One region of the Dorea ammoniilytica genome, then DNA from elsewhere that is predicted to be linked to it. Evidence: predicted binding sites of a transcription regulator. Region 1 holds the regulator's gene; each other region holds the start of a gene.
The links. The regulator Rex, encoded in region 1, represses fermentation and respiration genes when NADH is low (regulators of the CRP and FNR family bind a similar motif). The targets are predictions, from matches to a motif close to ATTGTTAANTANTTAACAAT.
Positions count from the first base shown of each region.

Region 2: OCV65_RS09765 (oxidoreductase) is a predicted target of Rex. The motif match lies at 1,414-1,433, and genes of this name have one in related genera.
Region 3: adhE (bifunctional acetaldehyde-CoA/alcohol dehydrogenase) is a predicted target of Rex. The motif match lies at 1,339-1,358, and genes of this name have one in related genera.
Region 4: OCV65_RS03165 (proline racemase family protein) is a predicted target of Rex. The motif match lies at 1,517-1,536, and genes of this name have one in related genera.

Region 1 covers NZ_JAOQJV010000001.1:386,231-389,450, forward strand. Annotated here, with positions in the region: gene OCV65_RS01885 (NAD(P)H-hydrate dehydratase) at 1-1,487, opposite strand, end outside; gene OCV65_RS01890 (redox-sensing transcriptional repressor Rex) at 1,586-2,233, opposite strand; gene OCV65_RS01895 (ABC-F family ATP-binding cassette domain-containing protein) at 2,380-3,220, shown strand, end outside.
Region 2 covers NZ_JAOQJV010000013.1:18,274-21,493, forward strand. Annotated here, with positions in the region: gene OCV65_RS09765 (oxidoreductase) at 1-1,333, opposite strand, end outside; gene OCV65_RS09770 (oxidoreductase) at 1,802-3,220, shown strand, end outside.
Region 3 covers NZ_JAOQJV010000010.1:66,088-69,307, forward strand. Annotated here, with positions in the region: gene lspA (signal peptidase II) at 1-123, shown strand, start outside; gene OCV65_RS08780 (D-2-hydroxyacid dehydrogenase) at 138-1,076, opposite strand; gene adhE (bifunctional acetaldehyde-CoA/alcohol dehydrogenase) at 1,493-3,220, shown strand, end outside.
Region 4 covers NZ_JAOQJV010000002.1:205,626-208,845, reverse strand. Annotated here, with positions in the region: gene OCV65_RS03175 (proline reductase-associated electron transfer protein PrdC) at 1-1,051, opposite strand, end outside; tRNA gene OCV65_RS03170 (tRNA-Sec) at 1,240-1,337, opposite strand; gene OCV65_RS03165 (proline racemase family protein) at 1,661-2,695, shown strand; gene OCV65_RS03160 (TetR/AcrR family transcriptional regulator) at 2,831-3,220, shown strand, end outside.

The DNA.
Region 1 (3,220 bases):
GTCATTTGGATCGCTGATCCAAGTGCATCAGCAAGATCCCTCGCCAATACACTATAGCACCCCATTTCATTTCTTGCAATATCTCCCGCAAGTCCATGGAGATAAACTCCAAGAACAGCGGCATCATAATTATCACATCCCTGCACCATAAGTCCGCCAATAATTCCGGCCAGCACATCTCCGGAACCTGCTTTTGCCATTGCAGCATTTCCAGTAAGATTCACATACATTCTTCTGCCCTTTGCTCCCACAAAAGTACGTGCATCTTTTTGTACCAGAGTAACATCTAAAGTTCTTGCCGTCTGTTCCAGGACCTCTCTTCGATGCATTTGTATCTCGTTGACAGGCCGTCCTGTTAATCTGGATAATTCCTTCAAATGTGGAGTCAGTACATAATTGCCTTCTGCCAGCTGGTCCTTCCATTCCGGATGCGCCGCCAATATATTAATTCCGTCCGCATCAATCAGACATGGCACATTTATTTCTTTCAAAACGGTATTTACAATCAGATCTGCGACATCAGATCTTCCAAGACCTGATCCTATACAGACTGCATCAGCCCACTCCAGTACCGACAGAAGACTTGCTTTGTCATATTCCGTATATGTTGTGATAATAGCTTCCGGAATCAGCTGCTGTAATATACTTCGGTTATCTTCAGTGGTATAAATGCGTACAAGTCCTGCTCCCATGCGATAAGCAGCACAGGCGCTTAAGAATGCAGCTCCTGCCATTCCACTGCTTCCGGCAATTAATAATAATTTTCCAAATGTACCTTTATGCGCATATGGCGGACGTTCAGGCAGAAGTTTGGCAATATCACTCATTTCTAATGCATATGCAGTATCCAGCTGTTCCTTTACTGTAAAACTGTCAATTCCGATATCTGTCACGCAGACTTTTCCGGTATACAATGCACCGGAAAACAGAAACAGACCCAGCTTTCGTTCCTGGAATGTTACGGTTGCATCTGCCTGAAACGCTTCACCGAATACACGTCCATCCGTAGCTGAGATACCGGACGGAATATCAACCGCGAGTTTCCGTCCTGATGACATATTCATATGTTGAAGCATTTCCAGATAGTGTCCTGTAATCTCACGATTCAATCCTACACCAAACAATGCATCAATTACAATGCTGTAATCATTATCCTGCCATTCTGTAAGCAGCGTTCCTCCACACTGTTTGAACTGATCCATCTGATATATACACTCTTCTGTTCGGCTTGTCATCCGTCCGGCAAATACTGCTGTCACCTGGCAGCCTTTCTCTTTCAGAATACTTCCAATAGCAAAGCCATCGCCTCCGTTATTTCCTGATCCACACACAATGCATACATGTGTCAGCGGCCACTTTTGTTCTTCTATATAATCAGTACAGGCCGCAGCAGCCCGTTCCATCAGTGTTCTGGATGAAACTCCCAGATCCTGTATAGTATGACTATCCGCACTTTTCATCTGTTCCGCATTTAATAAATACTGCATATACTTCCTTTCTGCCTTAGGCGCAGATCACTGCAAAAAAAACGACGTGTAAAGAAGTCTGCTTTCACAGCCCGCATTACACGCCATTATTCTGTCTGTTATTTGTCTGCATGATCCTCATTATATCGACTGATATTATAAGATAATCTCATTAAGCTTTCTGATAAATGTACACTTTCTACAATTACATTATCCGGTACATTCAGATCTACATGCGCAAAATTCCAGATGGCCTGAATACCGGCATCTACCAGATCCTTCGCCACATCAATTGCGCATTCCTTCGGAATTGTAAGAACTGCAATCTCGATATTATTCTCTTTAATGAAATCTTTCATCTCACTCATCATACGAACCGGCACATCACGAATTGACATACCTCTCAGTGTAGGATTCACATCAAAGATACCTTTCAGGATAAATCCTTGATTTTCAAAATGTGAATAATTTGCCAAAGCCTGTCCCAAATTACCTGCGCCAACGATTATAAAATTATGCTTGTTCTCCAATCCAAGGATTTTACCAATTTCAGTATGAAGATATTTTACATTATAACCATATCCCTGCTGACCAAATCCGCCAAAGTTGTTCAAATCCTGTCGAATCTGTGATGCAGTAAGTTTCATTCTTTTACTTAAATCATTAGATGATATACGTTCGACACCATCTTCTAATAATTCACCCAGATATCGGTAATATCTTGGAAGTCTGCGAATTACCGCCTGAGAAATCTTTCTTGTCTCCACTGTTGTTCACCTACCCATAATATTATGGAATAATTATATCGGATTGTTAACGCAAAGTCAAACTTTTGTACAAACTTTCATTAACTTTAGTTGTATTTTCTGTTCTTTTCGGTATAATGATACACAGAGAATTATGGAGGTGTATCATGATTTTAGCATGTCATGATGTTTCCAAAGCATTTGGGGAACACGTTATTATACAAAATGGCTCTTTTCATATAGAAGACCATGAAAAAGCAGCCCTTGTCGGTATCAATGGTGCCGGCAAGTCTACTCTTCTGAAAATGATCGTCGGCGATCTTACAGCTGATGGCGGTACGATCACCCTTACAAAAGGTAAGACACTTGGTTATCTGTCCCAGCATCAGGAGCTGGTATCCGGCAATACAATCTACGAAGAAGTACGTTCAGCCAAGGCCGATGTCATTGCTATGGAATCACGGATCCGCGAGATTGAAAAAGAATTAAAAGACCTGACCGGCGATGAACTGGAAAGCCGGTTGAATACTTATCACAATCTGACCAGTGCCTTTGAACTGGCAGATGGTTACTCCTATGAAAGCGAGATTGTCGGTGTATTAAAAGGTCTCGGCTTTGCTGAGGATGAGTTTGACAAGCCCGTAGATACGTTGTCCGGCGGTCAGAAGACTCGCGTATCTCTCAGTAAGCTTCTGCTTACCAGACCAGATATTCTTCTGTTGGACGAGCCTACCAACCACCTGGATCTGAATTCCATTGCATGGTTGGAGACCTACTTATTGAATTATTTTGGAGCGGTATTGATTGTATCCCATGACCGATATTTTCTGAATAAAGTTGTTACAAAGGTTATTGAAGTAGAAATGGGTAAACTTTCCGTATTTCAAGGCAATTACTCTGCTTACGCCGAGAAAAAAGAAATGCTCCGTGAAGCAAGATTAAAAGAATACTTAAATCAACAGCGTGAGATCAAACATCAGGAAGCTGTTATTGAAAAACTCCGCTCTT
Region 2 (3,220 bases), on a different contig from region 1:
TAAGGTGTGATAACCATTTACACATTTCCTGCTTACCAGGAGTAACAACAGCCAGTGCAAGCTGTCCGCCGACCTGACAATTCTTCTCCCATACAGTTACGTGATGTCCACGCTCTGCTGCGATTACGGCTGCGTACATTCCGCCAGGACCTGCTCCGACAACCAGTACGTTCTTCGGAGTATCAACCGGGTTAAATGGATAATCGTATTCGTGACCAACCAATGGGTTGATGTGACACTGACATACCGGATGCTGTGGATCCTTAGGAGTTACACAACGTCCGCCGCATGAAGCACATGGTGTGATGTCATCAAAACGGTTCTCACGGGCTTTGTTCGGAAGATCAGGATCTGCAAGTAACGGACGTCCGAGAGAAACACCGTCTACCAGTCCACGCTCTACGATATCTGCAGCATAGCGGATGTCGTTGATCTTACCAACAACGAATACAGGGATATTAACAACTTTCTTAATCTCAGAAGCTTCGTATACGTTACGTCCGATCTTCTTGCTGTGTGATGGGATGATATCCTGCATATCTTCGTACTGAACACCACCGGATACTTCTAACATATTAACGCCGGCTGCCTCGAACTTCGGAGCAAGGTATAACATTTCTTCCAGACTGTTACCACCTTCGATACGCTCTGAACCAGAGATACGAAGGATGATCGGGAAGTCTTCGCTTACGTTTTTACGACATTCTTCAATGATCTCAAGGATCAGACGAGCACGGTTATCGATTGTTCCGCCGTATTCATCCATACGTTTGTTACGCAGTGGAGAAAGGAATGCACCTGGAAGCATGTAAGCATGTGCTGCGTGTAATGCGATACCGCCGCATCCTGCTTCTTCTGCACGGCGTGCAGCTTTTCCATACTGTTTGATGATCTTCTGGATCTCTTTAATAGTAGCCGGTCTTGAAACATCACCATTTGCATTTGTATTTATAGATGGTCCGATCGGAGTAATACCTTTCATAGCGCAGATAGATTCCGGACCCGGGTGAATGATCTGTGGGATCAGTTCGCTTCCTGCATCTTTTACACGAGTTGCGAATCTCTTGAACTGAGGAACCAGAGAGTCCTTATCAAGAGCAGTAGTCTTTCCAATATACCAATATTTGTGGTCAACAGTTACAGCGTCGATTACTACGTATCCTGCGCCGCCTTCTGCACGACGGACGAAGATGTCTGCCAACTGTTTTGGTACAGTTCCGTTAGTTGCTTCATAATGCATGCTCATTGGAGCCATTGCAATACGGTTTTTTAAAGTTGTTCTTCCAAGCTGAAGAGGCTGGAAGATCTTTGCATCTTTCATATCTGTGATCATTTTGTTCCCTCCTGAACATATCGAAAATTTATCTGTTGAGCATAGTATAAACGAATCTCGAAGACGGTGTTTCACATTTTTTTGTTAAATAATCTACATTTTTCGAAAAAATCATGACAATTCACTTCTGCAAATGCAGACAAAAAATGCAAAAACACTACAAGCATAAAAAAGAAAAAATGATTAATTAGAAAAATGTGATAGGAAAAATTGATTTTTTGTACATTGCTTGTGCACTATATTTGGGAATTTGTTCCGACACATAGTATGTGCTCGTGTTAAAATTTAGACAAGCTTTTAAAGGGAAGGTAAAGCTAGAGATACTATTTACTACCGTATAACGAACAGCTTCCGATTATATATTCAGACAAGTGATTCCCGTACCGGTCTGGATCGTATGGCGGAACGATGACTCCTGTTAACCTAGTTAACCTATTTAATAATGAAAGAAAAGAGGACGATTTCAAAATGAGTTATGATGCATTGTTTTCTCCAATTAAATTGAGAGGTCTTGAACTGAAGAACAGAATTGTACTTCCTGGTATGAATACCAAGATGGTTAAGGACAAACATCACGTAGCAGATGATATGATTCAGTACCACGCAGCACGTGCAGCAGGTGGATGCGGACTGAACATTGTAGAGCTGGTATCTATTTGTAAAGAATGTCATGCGTATTTATATTTCGGACTGTATAGTGAAGCAGACAGAGATGAACTGAAGAAAGTAACTGAAGCAATCCATGAAAATGGTGGTAAGGCAGCTGTTCAGATCTGGCACGGAGGATTCGTACCGGCTGACTTCTTTGACAAGACAAACGTAGAAGAGACACCGGATACAGTTACAGTAGAGCGTATCCATGAGATCATTAAGCAGTTCGGAGAGTCTGCTAAACTGGCTGTAGAAGCTGGATTTGATGCACTGGAGTTCCATGGAGCACATACATATCTTCCACACGAATTTATGAATCCGTCTCTGAACAACCGTACAGATGAGTATGGTAACCAGAGCCTGGAGAATCGTTGCCGCTTCAATCTGGAAGTTATCCGCGAGATGCGTGCTAACATGCCAGAGGATATGCCACTGCTTATGCGTCTGGATGCAGTAGATGAGTTACTTCCTAAGAATACAACTGTAGAAGAGACTATCCAGTTCGTTAACTGGGCAGAAGAAGCAGGTGTAGATGCAATCGACCTTTCAAGAGGTAATGCACGAAGCCTTGCAACAGTATACGAAGTACCGCCATATAACCTTGAGCCAGGTTTCAATATGGAAAACATCGCTAAGATCAAGAAAGCAGTTAACATCCCGGTAATCGGTGTTGGACGTGTTAACATGCCAGCACTTGCTAACAAGCTGATCGAAGACGGCGAGATCGACATGATCGCTATCGGACGTGCACAGCTGGCTGATCCAGAGTGGTGTAATAAAGCAAGAGAAGGTCGTGAGGATGAGATCCGTCGTTGTATCGGATGTACAGAAGGATGCTACGACAAGGTTATCGATCCAAAGGCTACACATATCACATGTACACGTAACCCAATGCTCTGCCTGGAATACAAAGGTATGCCAAAGGCTGAAAAGGCTAAGAATGTTATGGTCATCGGTGGAGGTATCGGTGGTCTGGTAACAGCAGAGATCCTGAAGAAACGTGGACACAATCCGACAATCTACGAAGCATCTGAGAGAGCAGGCGGAAGATTCAGATTAGCTGGTAAAGCTCCTAAGAAACAGGAATTTGAAGCAGCTGTTGACTGGGAGATCAAAGAATGTGAAAGACTTGGCATCGAGATCAAGACAAATACAACTGTTACACCAGAGATGATCGCTGAGATCAAACCGGATCATGTAGTAGTAGCTATCGGTTCTGAGTTCGCTACACCGGAT
Region 3 (3,220 bases), on a different contig from region 1:
TATATAGGAATCCGCACCCACTGGGAAAAGTTCTCTTCCATTACCTATAATGTGGGAGACTTTGCTATCTTTGCAGGTGCGGTTATGACTGTACTATCTGAATTTTTTCAGAATAAAAATTAATAATCAGCGGCAGCTTATTTTATATCAAAGAACTCCTTGATCTGTCCCAGGATGATGTCCATCAGTCTGGTGCGTGCCTCTACACTTGCCCATGCAATGTGTGGAGTGATCAGGAGTTTTTTGCTGTCTTTGATCCGTCCTAACGGATTATCGGCAAGCATTGGTTCTACGCGGAGTACATCCAGTCCGGCAGCGGCAATCTCGCCGTTCTCCAGTGCGTCAGCCAGATCTTCTTCGACCACGATCGGTCCTCGTCCAACATTAATAAAGATACAGCTTGATTTCATTTTGCTCAGGGCATCCTTATTAATAAGATTCTCTGTATATTTATTCAATGGTGCATGTACAGAGATAATATCGGATTCTGCATATAAGGTGTCCAAATCTACCTGATGATAGCCGTCCTGAGCCGTTCTTCCGGATGCAGAAGCGTAGATGACATTGGCACCAAATGCGGATGCAATCGCAGCTACACGGCGTCCGATGTTGCCAAGACCTATGATTCCCCAGGTTTTACCTTTTATCTCGCAAAAACGCTCATCGAAGTGAGTGAATACGGTGTCTTGCGTATAGGCTCCATCTTTCACATAGTCATCATAGTAACGGAGCTTTTCCAACAGATAGAAGAGCATGGCAAATGTATGCTGCGCCACAGATTCGGTAGAATAGTCTGCTACATTGCGCCATGCGATACCGTGGCTGTCCAGATAATCCTTGTCCAGATTGTTGGTTCCTGTTGCAGTCAGGCAGACCAGCTTCAGGTTCTTAGCTGCACCTATGGTGGCTTTGTTGACAGGGATCTTGCTGAGCACGGCTACATCTGCATCAGCAATCAGTTCCGGTGTCTGTTCGGCAGTTGCGATTGGGTATTTAACGACTTCTCCAAGAGCATCAAATCCGGAGAGATCAATGTCATCTCCAATACTCTGTGCTTCTAAAAAAACGATTTTCATGGCTTATCCTCCTAAAAAATTCCGTATACATTGTAACGCATCTTTTTCAGAATAGTCAATCTAAATAGAGTGTAGGCAAATGTGAACAAAAGAATAAAAATAGAACACGCTCTGATTGTTAAAAATGTATAAAAACGTGTGCAGTTTAGACTGATAATTAGCCAAAAAAACAAATAAAAAAAGTCAATTGACTGACAAAATACACAAAAGATGGAATGTGATTGATAAGAATGGTAGTAATTAGTACTACTAAACACTATTTAAAGATAATTATTTCACAAGTAGTGAAAAAATTAACCTGTGTGACACAAAAATGTCAGTAAATTTGACAAAAAAGACTTGAAAATTGCAAAATAATATGGCACAATACAGTCAGAGATTAGAGCCAAACAAAAATACATATTAAGGAGGAAGTTATGGCAAAGAAAGAAGAAATCAAAGCACCGGAAGTTAGCACACCAGAAGTTAATACACCTGAATGGCTGGAGCAGAAGATGGCCAAGATGAAAGAGGCCCAGAAGATCTTCGCAACATACACTCAGGAACAGGTTGATAAGATCTTTTTCGAAGCGGCTATGGCAGCTAATAAGGCACGTATTCCGCTGGCAAAGATGGCAGCCGAAGAGACAGGAATGGGAATCGTAGAAGATAAGGTAATCAAGAACCATTACGCAGCAGAGTATACTTATAATAAATATCGTCACTTGCAGACATGTGGTGTTCTGGAAGAGGATCCGGCATATGGTATTAAGAAGATCGCTGAGCCGGTTGGCCTGGTAGGAGCTATCATTCCTACAACGAACCCGACATCTACAGCTATCTTCAAGACATTGATCTGTCTGAAGACAAGAAACGCAATCATCATCAGCCCACATCCACGTGCTAAGAAATGTACAAGAGCAGCAGCTATGCTGGTAGCAGAAGCAGCTGTAAAAGCTGGTGCACCGGAAGGTATCATCGACTGTCTGGAAGAGCCAACAGTTGAGATGTCCGGTCTGATCATGGCAAATGCAGATGAGATCCTTGCAACAGGTGGTCCGGGAATGGTAAGAGCAGCTTACTCATCAGGAAAGCCGGCACTTGGTGTAGGACCTGGTAACACACCGGTTATCATGGATTCAAGCTGTGATATTCAGAAATCTGTATACTCAGTCATCCATTCTAAGACATTTGATAATGGTATGATCTGTGCTTCTGAGCAGTCTGTAACAGCAATCGCAGACATTTATGACGAAGTACGCGCTGAGTTTATCAAACGTGGATGTCATATGCTTAATAAGAAAGAACTCGATATGGTACGCGAGATTATCCTGACACCTGCAGGAAGCGTTAATCCTAAGATCGTAGGACAGCCGGCAGCAGAGATTGCTAAATTAGCTGGATTTGAAGTACCTGCAGATACCAAGATCCTGATTGGTGAGGTTACATCTGTAGATGTATCAGAGCCATTTGCACATGAGAAGCTGTCTCCGGTACTTGCTCTTTACAAAGCAAAAGATTATGAGACCGCACTTCAGATGGCTGAGCAGCTTGTATCTGACGGTGGATACGGACATACATCATCTCTGTACATCAATGTAAATGAAAAAGAGAAGATGGCTGAGCATGCAGCACGCATGAAGACTTGCCGTATTCTGATCAACACACCTTCTTCTCACGGTGGTATTGGTGACCTTTATAACTTCGGATTAGCTCCGTCACTGACATTGGGATGCGGCTCTTACGGCGGCAACTCTGTATCAGAGAACGTAGGTCCGAAACACCTGCTGAACATCAAGACCGTTGCCGAAAGGAGAGAAAATATGCTGTGGTTCAGAACACCTCAGAAGGTATACTTTAAGAAGGGCTGCCTGCCAGTAGCACTGGATGAATTAAAGAATTATTATGATAAGAAAAAAGCGTTTATCGTAACTGACGGATTCCTGTTCAGCAGCGGTATGACAGCTCCTATTACTGATAAACTTGATGAGATGGGCATTCAGTATGCATGCTTCTATGAAGTAGCACCGGATCCGACACTTCAGATCGCAAGAAAAGGTCTGGAGCAGTTAAAGGCATTCCAGCCAGATGTAATCATCGCTCTTGGCGGTGGATCATCTATGGACGCAGCGAAGATCATGTGGCTCATGTATGAGCATCCAGAG
Region 4 (3,220 bases), on a different contig from region 1:
CACAGACAAGAAGTCCAACTTTCTTATCTGTAAGATCAGGCATTCTATATGTTGTAAGAATTGCACCTGTTGTCTTAGTTGTAGGCTCATCAAGCTCTGCTGCACGTCCTGTGAACGCACCACCCATGATGATCTCACCAACTGAATCATCTTTATCAAGTCCACCTGCCATCTCGATCAGCTCTCCTACAGAGATACCAACTGGAACATCCATAAATACATGAGCTTCGCTGCCGCCCTTGATATTACCGCGAACTGTAACATTCTTAGAAATACATGGTTTCTTCTCTTCGATAGCTTCAGCGATCTTAGCAACTGTTTCGAGGTTGATTACAACCGATCTTGCTGCTGACGGAAGCTGTGTGGTATCAAGGTTAACGCCCAGACACTCACGAACTACGGCACGCTCTTCACCCATCGGGTAGATATCCGGAAGCAGGTGAACGGAAATGTTCTCCTCATCCTTCAAAGCATCCAGAAGTTTAAGAACTGCCTCTCTGTTCTTCTTCTTAATAGCAAAGATTGCTTTATCTGCTTTTGTAATCTCCATGCAGTATTTTACTCCACGGATAACTTTGTCTGTCTGCTCAATAGTCTGCTTAATATTGTGAGCAAGACCCGGCTCACACTCAGAGTCGTTGATCAGAATGTAGCTGTGCTCCAGTTTGAAGTCTTTTGGAAGCTCTGGGTTGATATCCTCTCTGAACTCACCCTGCTCTGTTGCGGATAAGTCAATATTCAGCTTAATTCCTGTCGGGAATCCGGCTCCACCCATACCTACAATACCAGCTGCTTTGATCATATCAAGCTTTGATGCATCTTCCGGCACATCAATCGGCACGAACTCATCTGGCTGTTCTGCATCTGCCTTGATGACGATACGGTCTTCAAGGATCTCAGATACTTCACCGTAAACACTTGAGAAGATATTAGCTCCCAAGCCTGTTGGTGTGGCAATCAATGTACCTTTTTTTACCTTATCACCTACAGCTACGCATGGGGCACAAGGTGCACCTACGTGCTGACGTAATAATAACTGTACTTTTTCCATGACACACATCTCCTTTTCTCATACTTTGATTGTTATTATATTAAGTAAAGACGAAATACTTTGAACCTATCCCGCCCAACTTATCCGATTGTATCTATAGGTAAAATCTATAGGCAATTTATTCTGTCAAACTTTTATCATGTTTGTCAAAAGACTATCTTTTTCTATATACTTCAATAGCTTTCTTTTGGCGGAGGCATGTGGGAATCGAACCCACCCAGGACGCTCCTAACGCCCAACACTGGTTTTGAAGACCAGGAGGCACACCAGTTGCCCATCTACCCCCGTATTACATATCATGCCTACTTAAGATAACACATAAAAAGCCTTATTTCAAGAGCTTTTTCACATTTTTATAATATCAAAAAACCATTGACTTTTCAAGGCATTTCAGCCATAATGAGTATAGAAAGATTGAACCCGGTACTAGACGACAGACTAGACCGGGTTATAGAATACGGTCTATTTGTTAATATTTCATCATTTTACCGTATTAAATTGTTTTTTTACAAATACATTATCATAGATTTTATCAATACTTGTTATTTTTTCACTTATGTTATTTATAGAATTTATCTATAAATTATGACTTTAAAGGAGGGTAATGCTATGGAATTGAAAGCAAATGTGAACTTTGACCGATTTGAGGCTGCACTTCAGGTAGTAGATGCACACACAGTTGGCGAGTTCTGTCGTATGGTCATCGGAGGATTCCCTGAACCAGAAGGCAACACAATGATCGAGAAGAAAGATTGGATGGAAAAGAATTATGATCATGTTCGTACAGCTCTTATGTTAGAGCCTAGAGGACATCATGATATGTTCGGAGCTTTTCTCTGCGAGCCAATCGATAAAGAAGCCGATCTTGGTGTTATTTTCATGGATACAGGCGGATACCTGAACATGTGCGGACACTGCACCATCGGAGCTGTTACTGTAGCAATCGAGGCTGGACTCGTTGAATCTCACGAAGGAGAGAACAGCGTAGTTCTTGAGGCACCTGCCGGACTCATTCGTACAACTGCAGAAGTTAAGAACGGAAAGGTAACTGGTGTTACACTTACTAACGTACCTGCATTTGTATATAAGGATAACCTTACCGTTACTGTTGACGGAAAAGAGATTCCTTATACTATCTCATTCGGCGGAAGTTTCTTCGCACTGGTAGATACTACCAAACTTGACATTGGACCTATCAATGCTAAGACAGTACCTGAGTACATCGCTCTTGGCATGAAGATGCGCGACCTGATCAACGAGCAGGTTGAAATTCAGCATCCGACACTGGACATCACAGAAGTTGACCTCGTAGAGTTCTACGGACCAACTCCTAATCCGGATCATGCTACCATGAGAAATGTCGTAGTATTCGGAGATGCTCAGGCTGACCGTTCACCATGCGGAACAGGTACAAGTGCTAAGCTTGCTACTCTGCACAAATGGGGCGAGATCGGTATTGGCGAAGAATTTATCTACGAAAGCTTCATCGGAACCACTTTCAAGGGTGTTATTAAAGAAGAAACCAAGATCAGTGATTACGATGCAGTCATTCCTATGATCACAGGTACAGCTAACCTGACAGGTGTTGGTACATACCTGATCGATCCGGAAGACAAGTTAAAATATGGTTTCTTAATTGGTTAATCTGTGATATAATCACGTGGAGAGCAACCGAAGGCGGGTTCTTAATAGAACTCGCCTTTTTTAGAAGGTATAAACCTGTTCCATCTATCGGTTATCTCTCCACACGTTATACCATAACAGAAGGGGAATGATTATATGCCGCGGAAACGACAATCCACCAAAAGCCGTATCGTTAAGTCTGCATGGAATCTGTTTTACAAAAACGGATATGACGACACCACAGTAGAAGACATCATCACAGCATCCAAGACATCAAAAGGTACCTTTTATCATTATTTCAAGAGTAAAGAAGGGCTTTTGAATACATTGTCTTATCTGTTTGATGAAAAATATGAAGAATTATATAATGTAGTAGACCCCAACTTATCGTCCTACGACAAATTATTATTCTTAAATCATGAATTATTTTATATGATCGAAACCAGTATTGACGTCAGCCTGGTTGCTTATCTGTACTCAGCCCAGCTGGTCACTAAAGACAAGCGTTCCTTGTCCGATCACAAGCGTTTTTATTATGTATGGCTT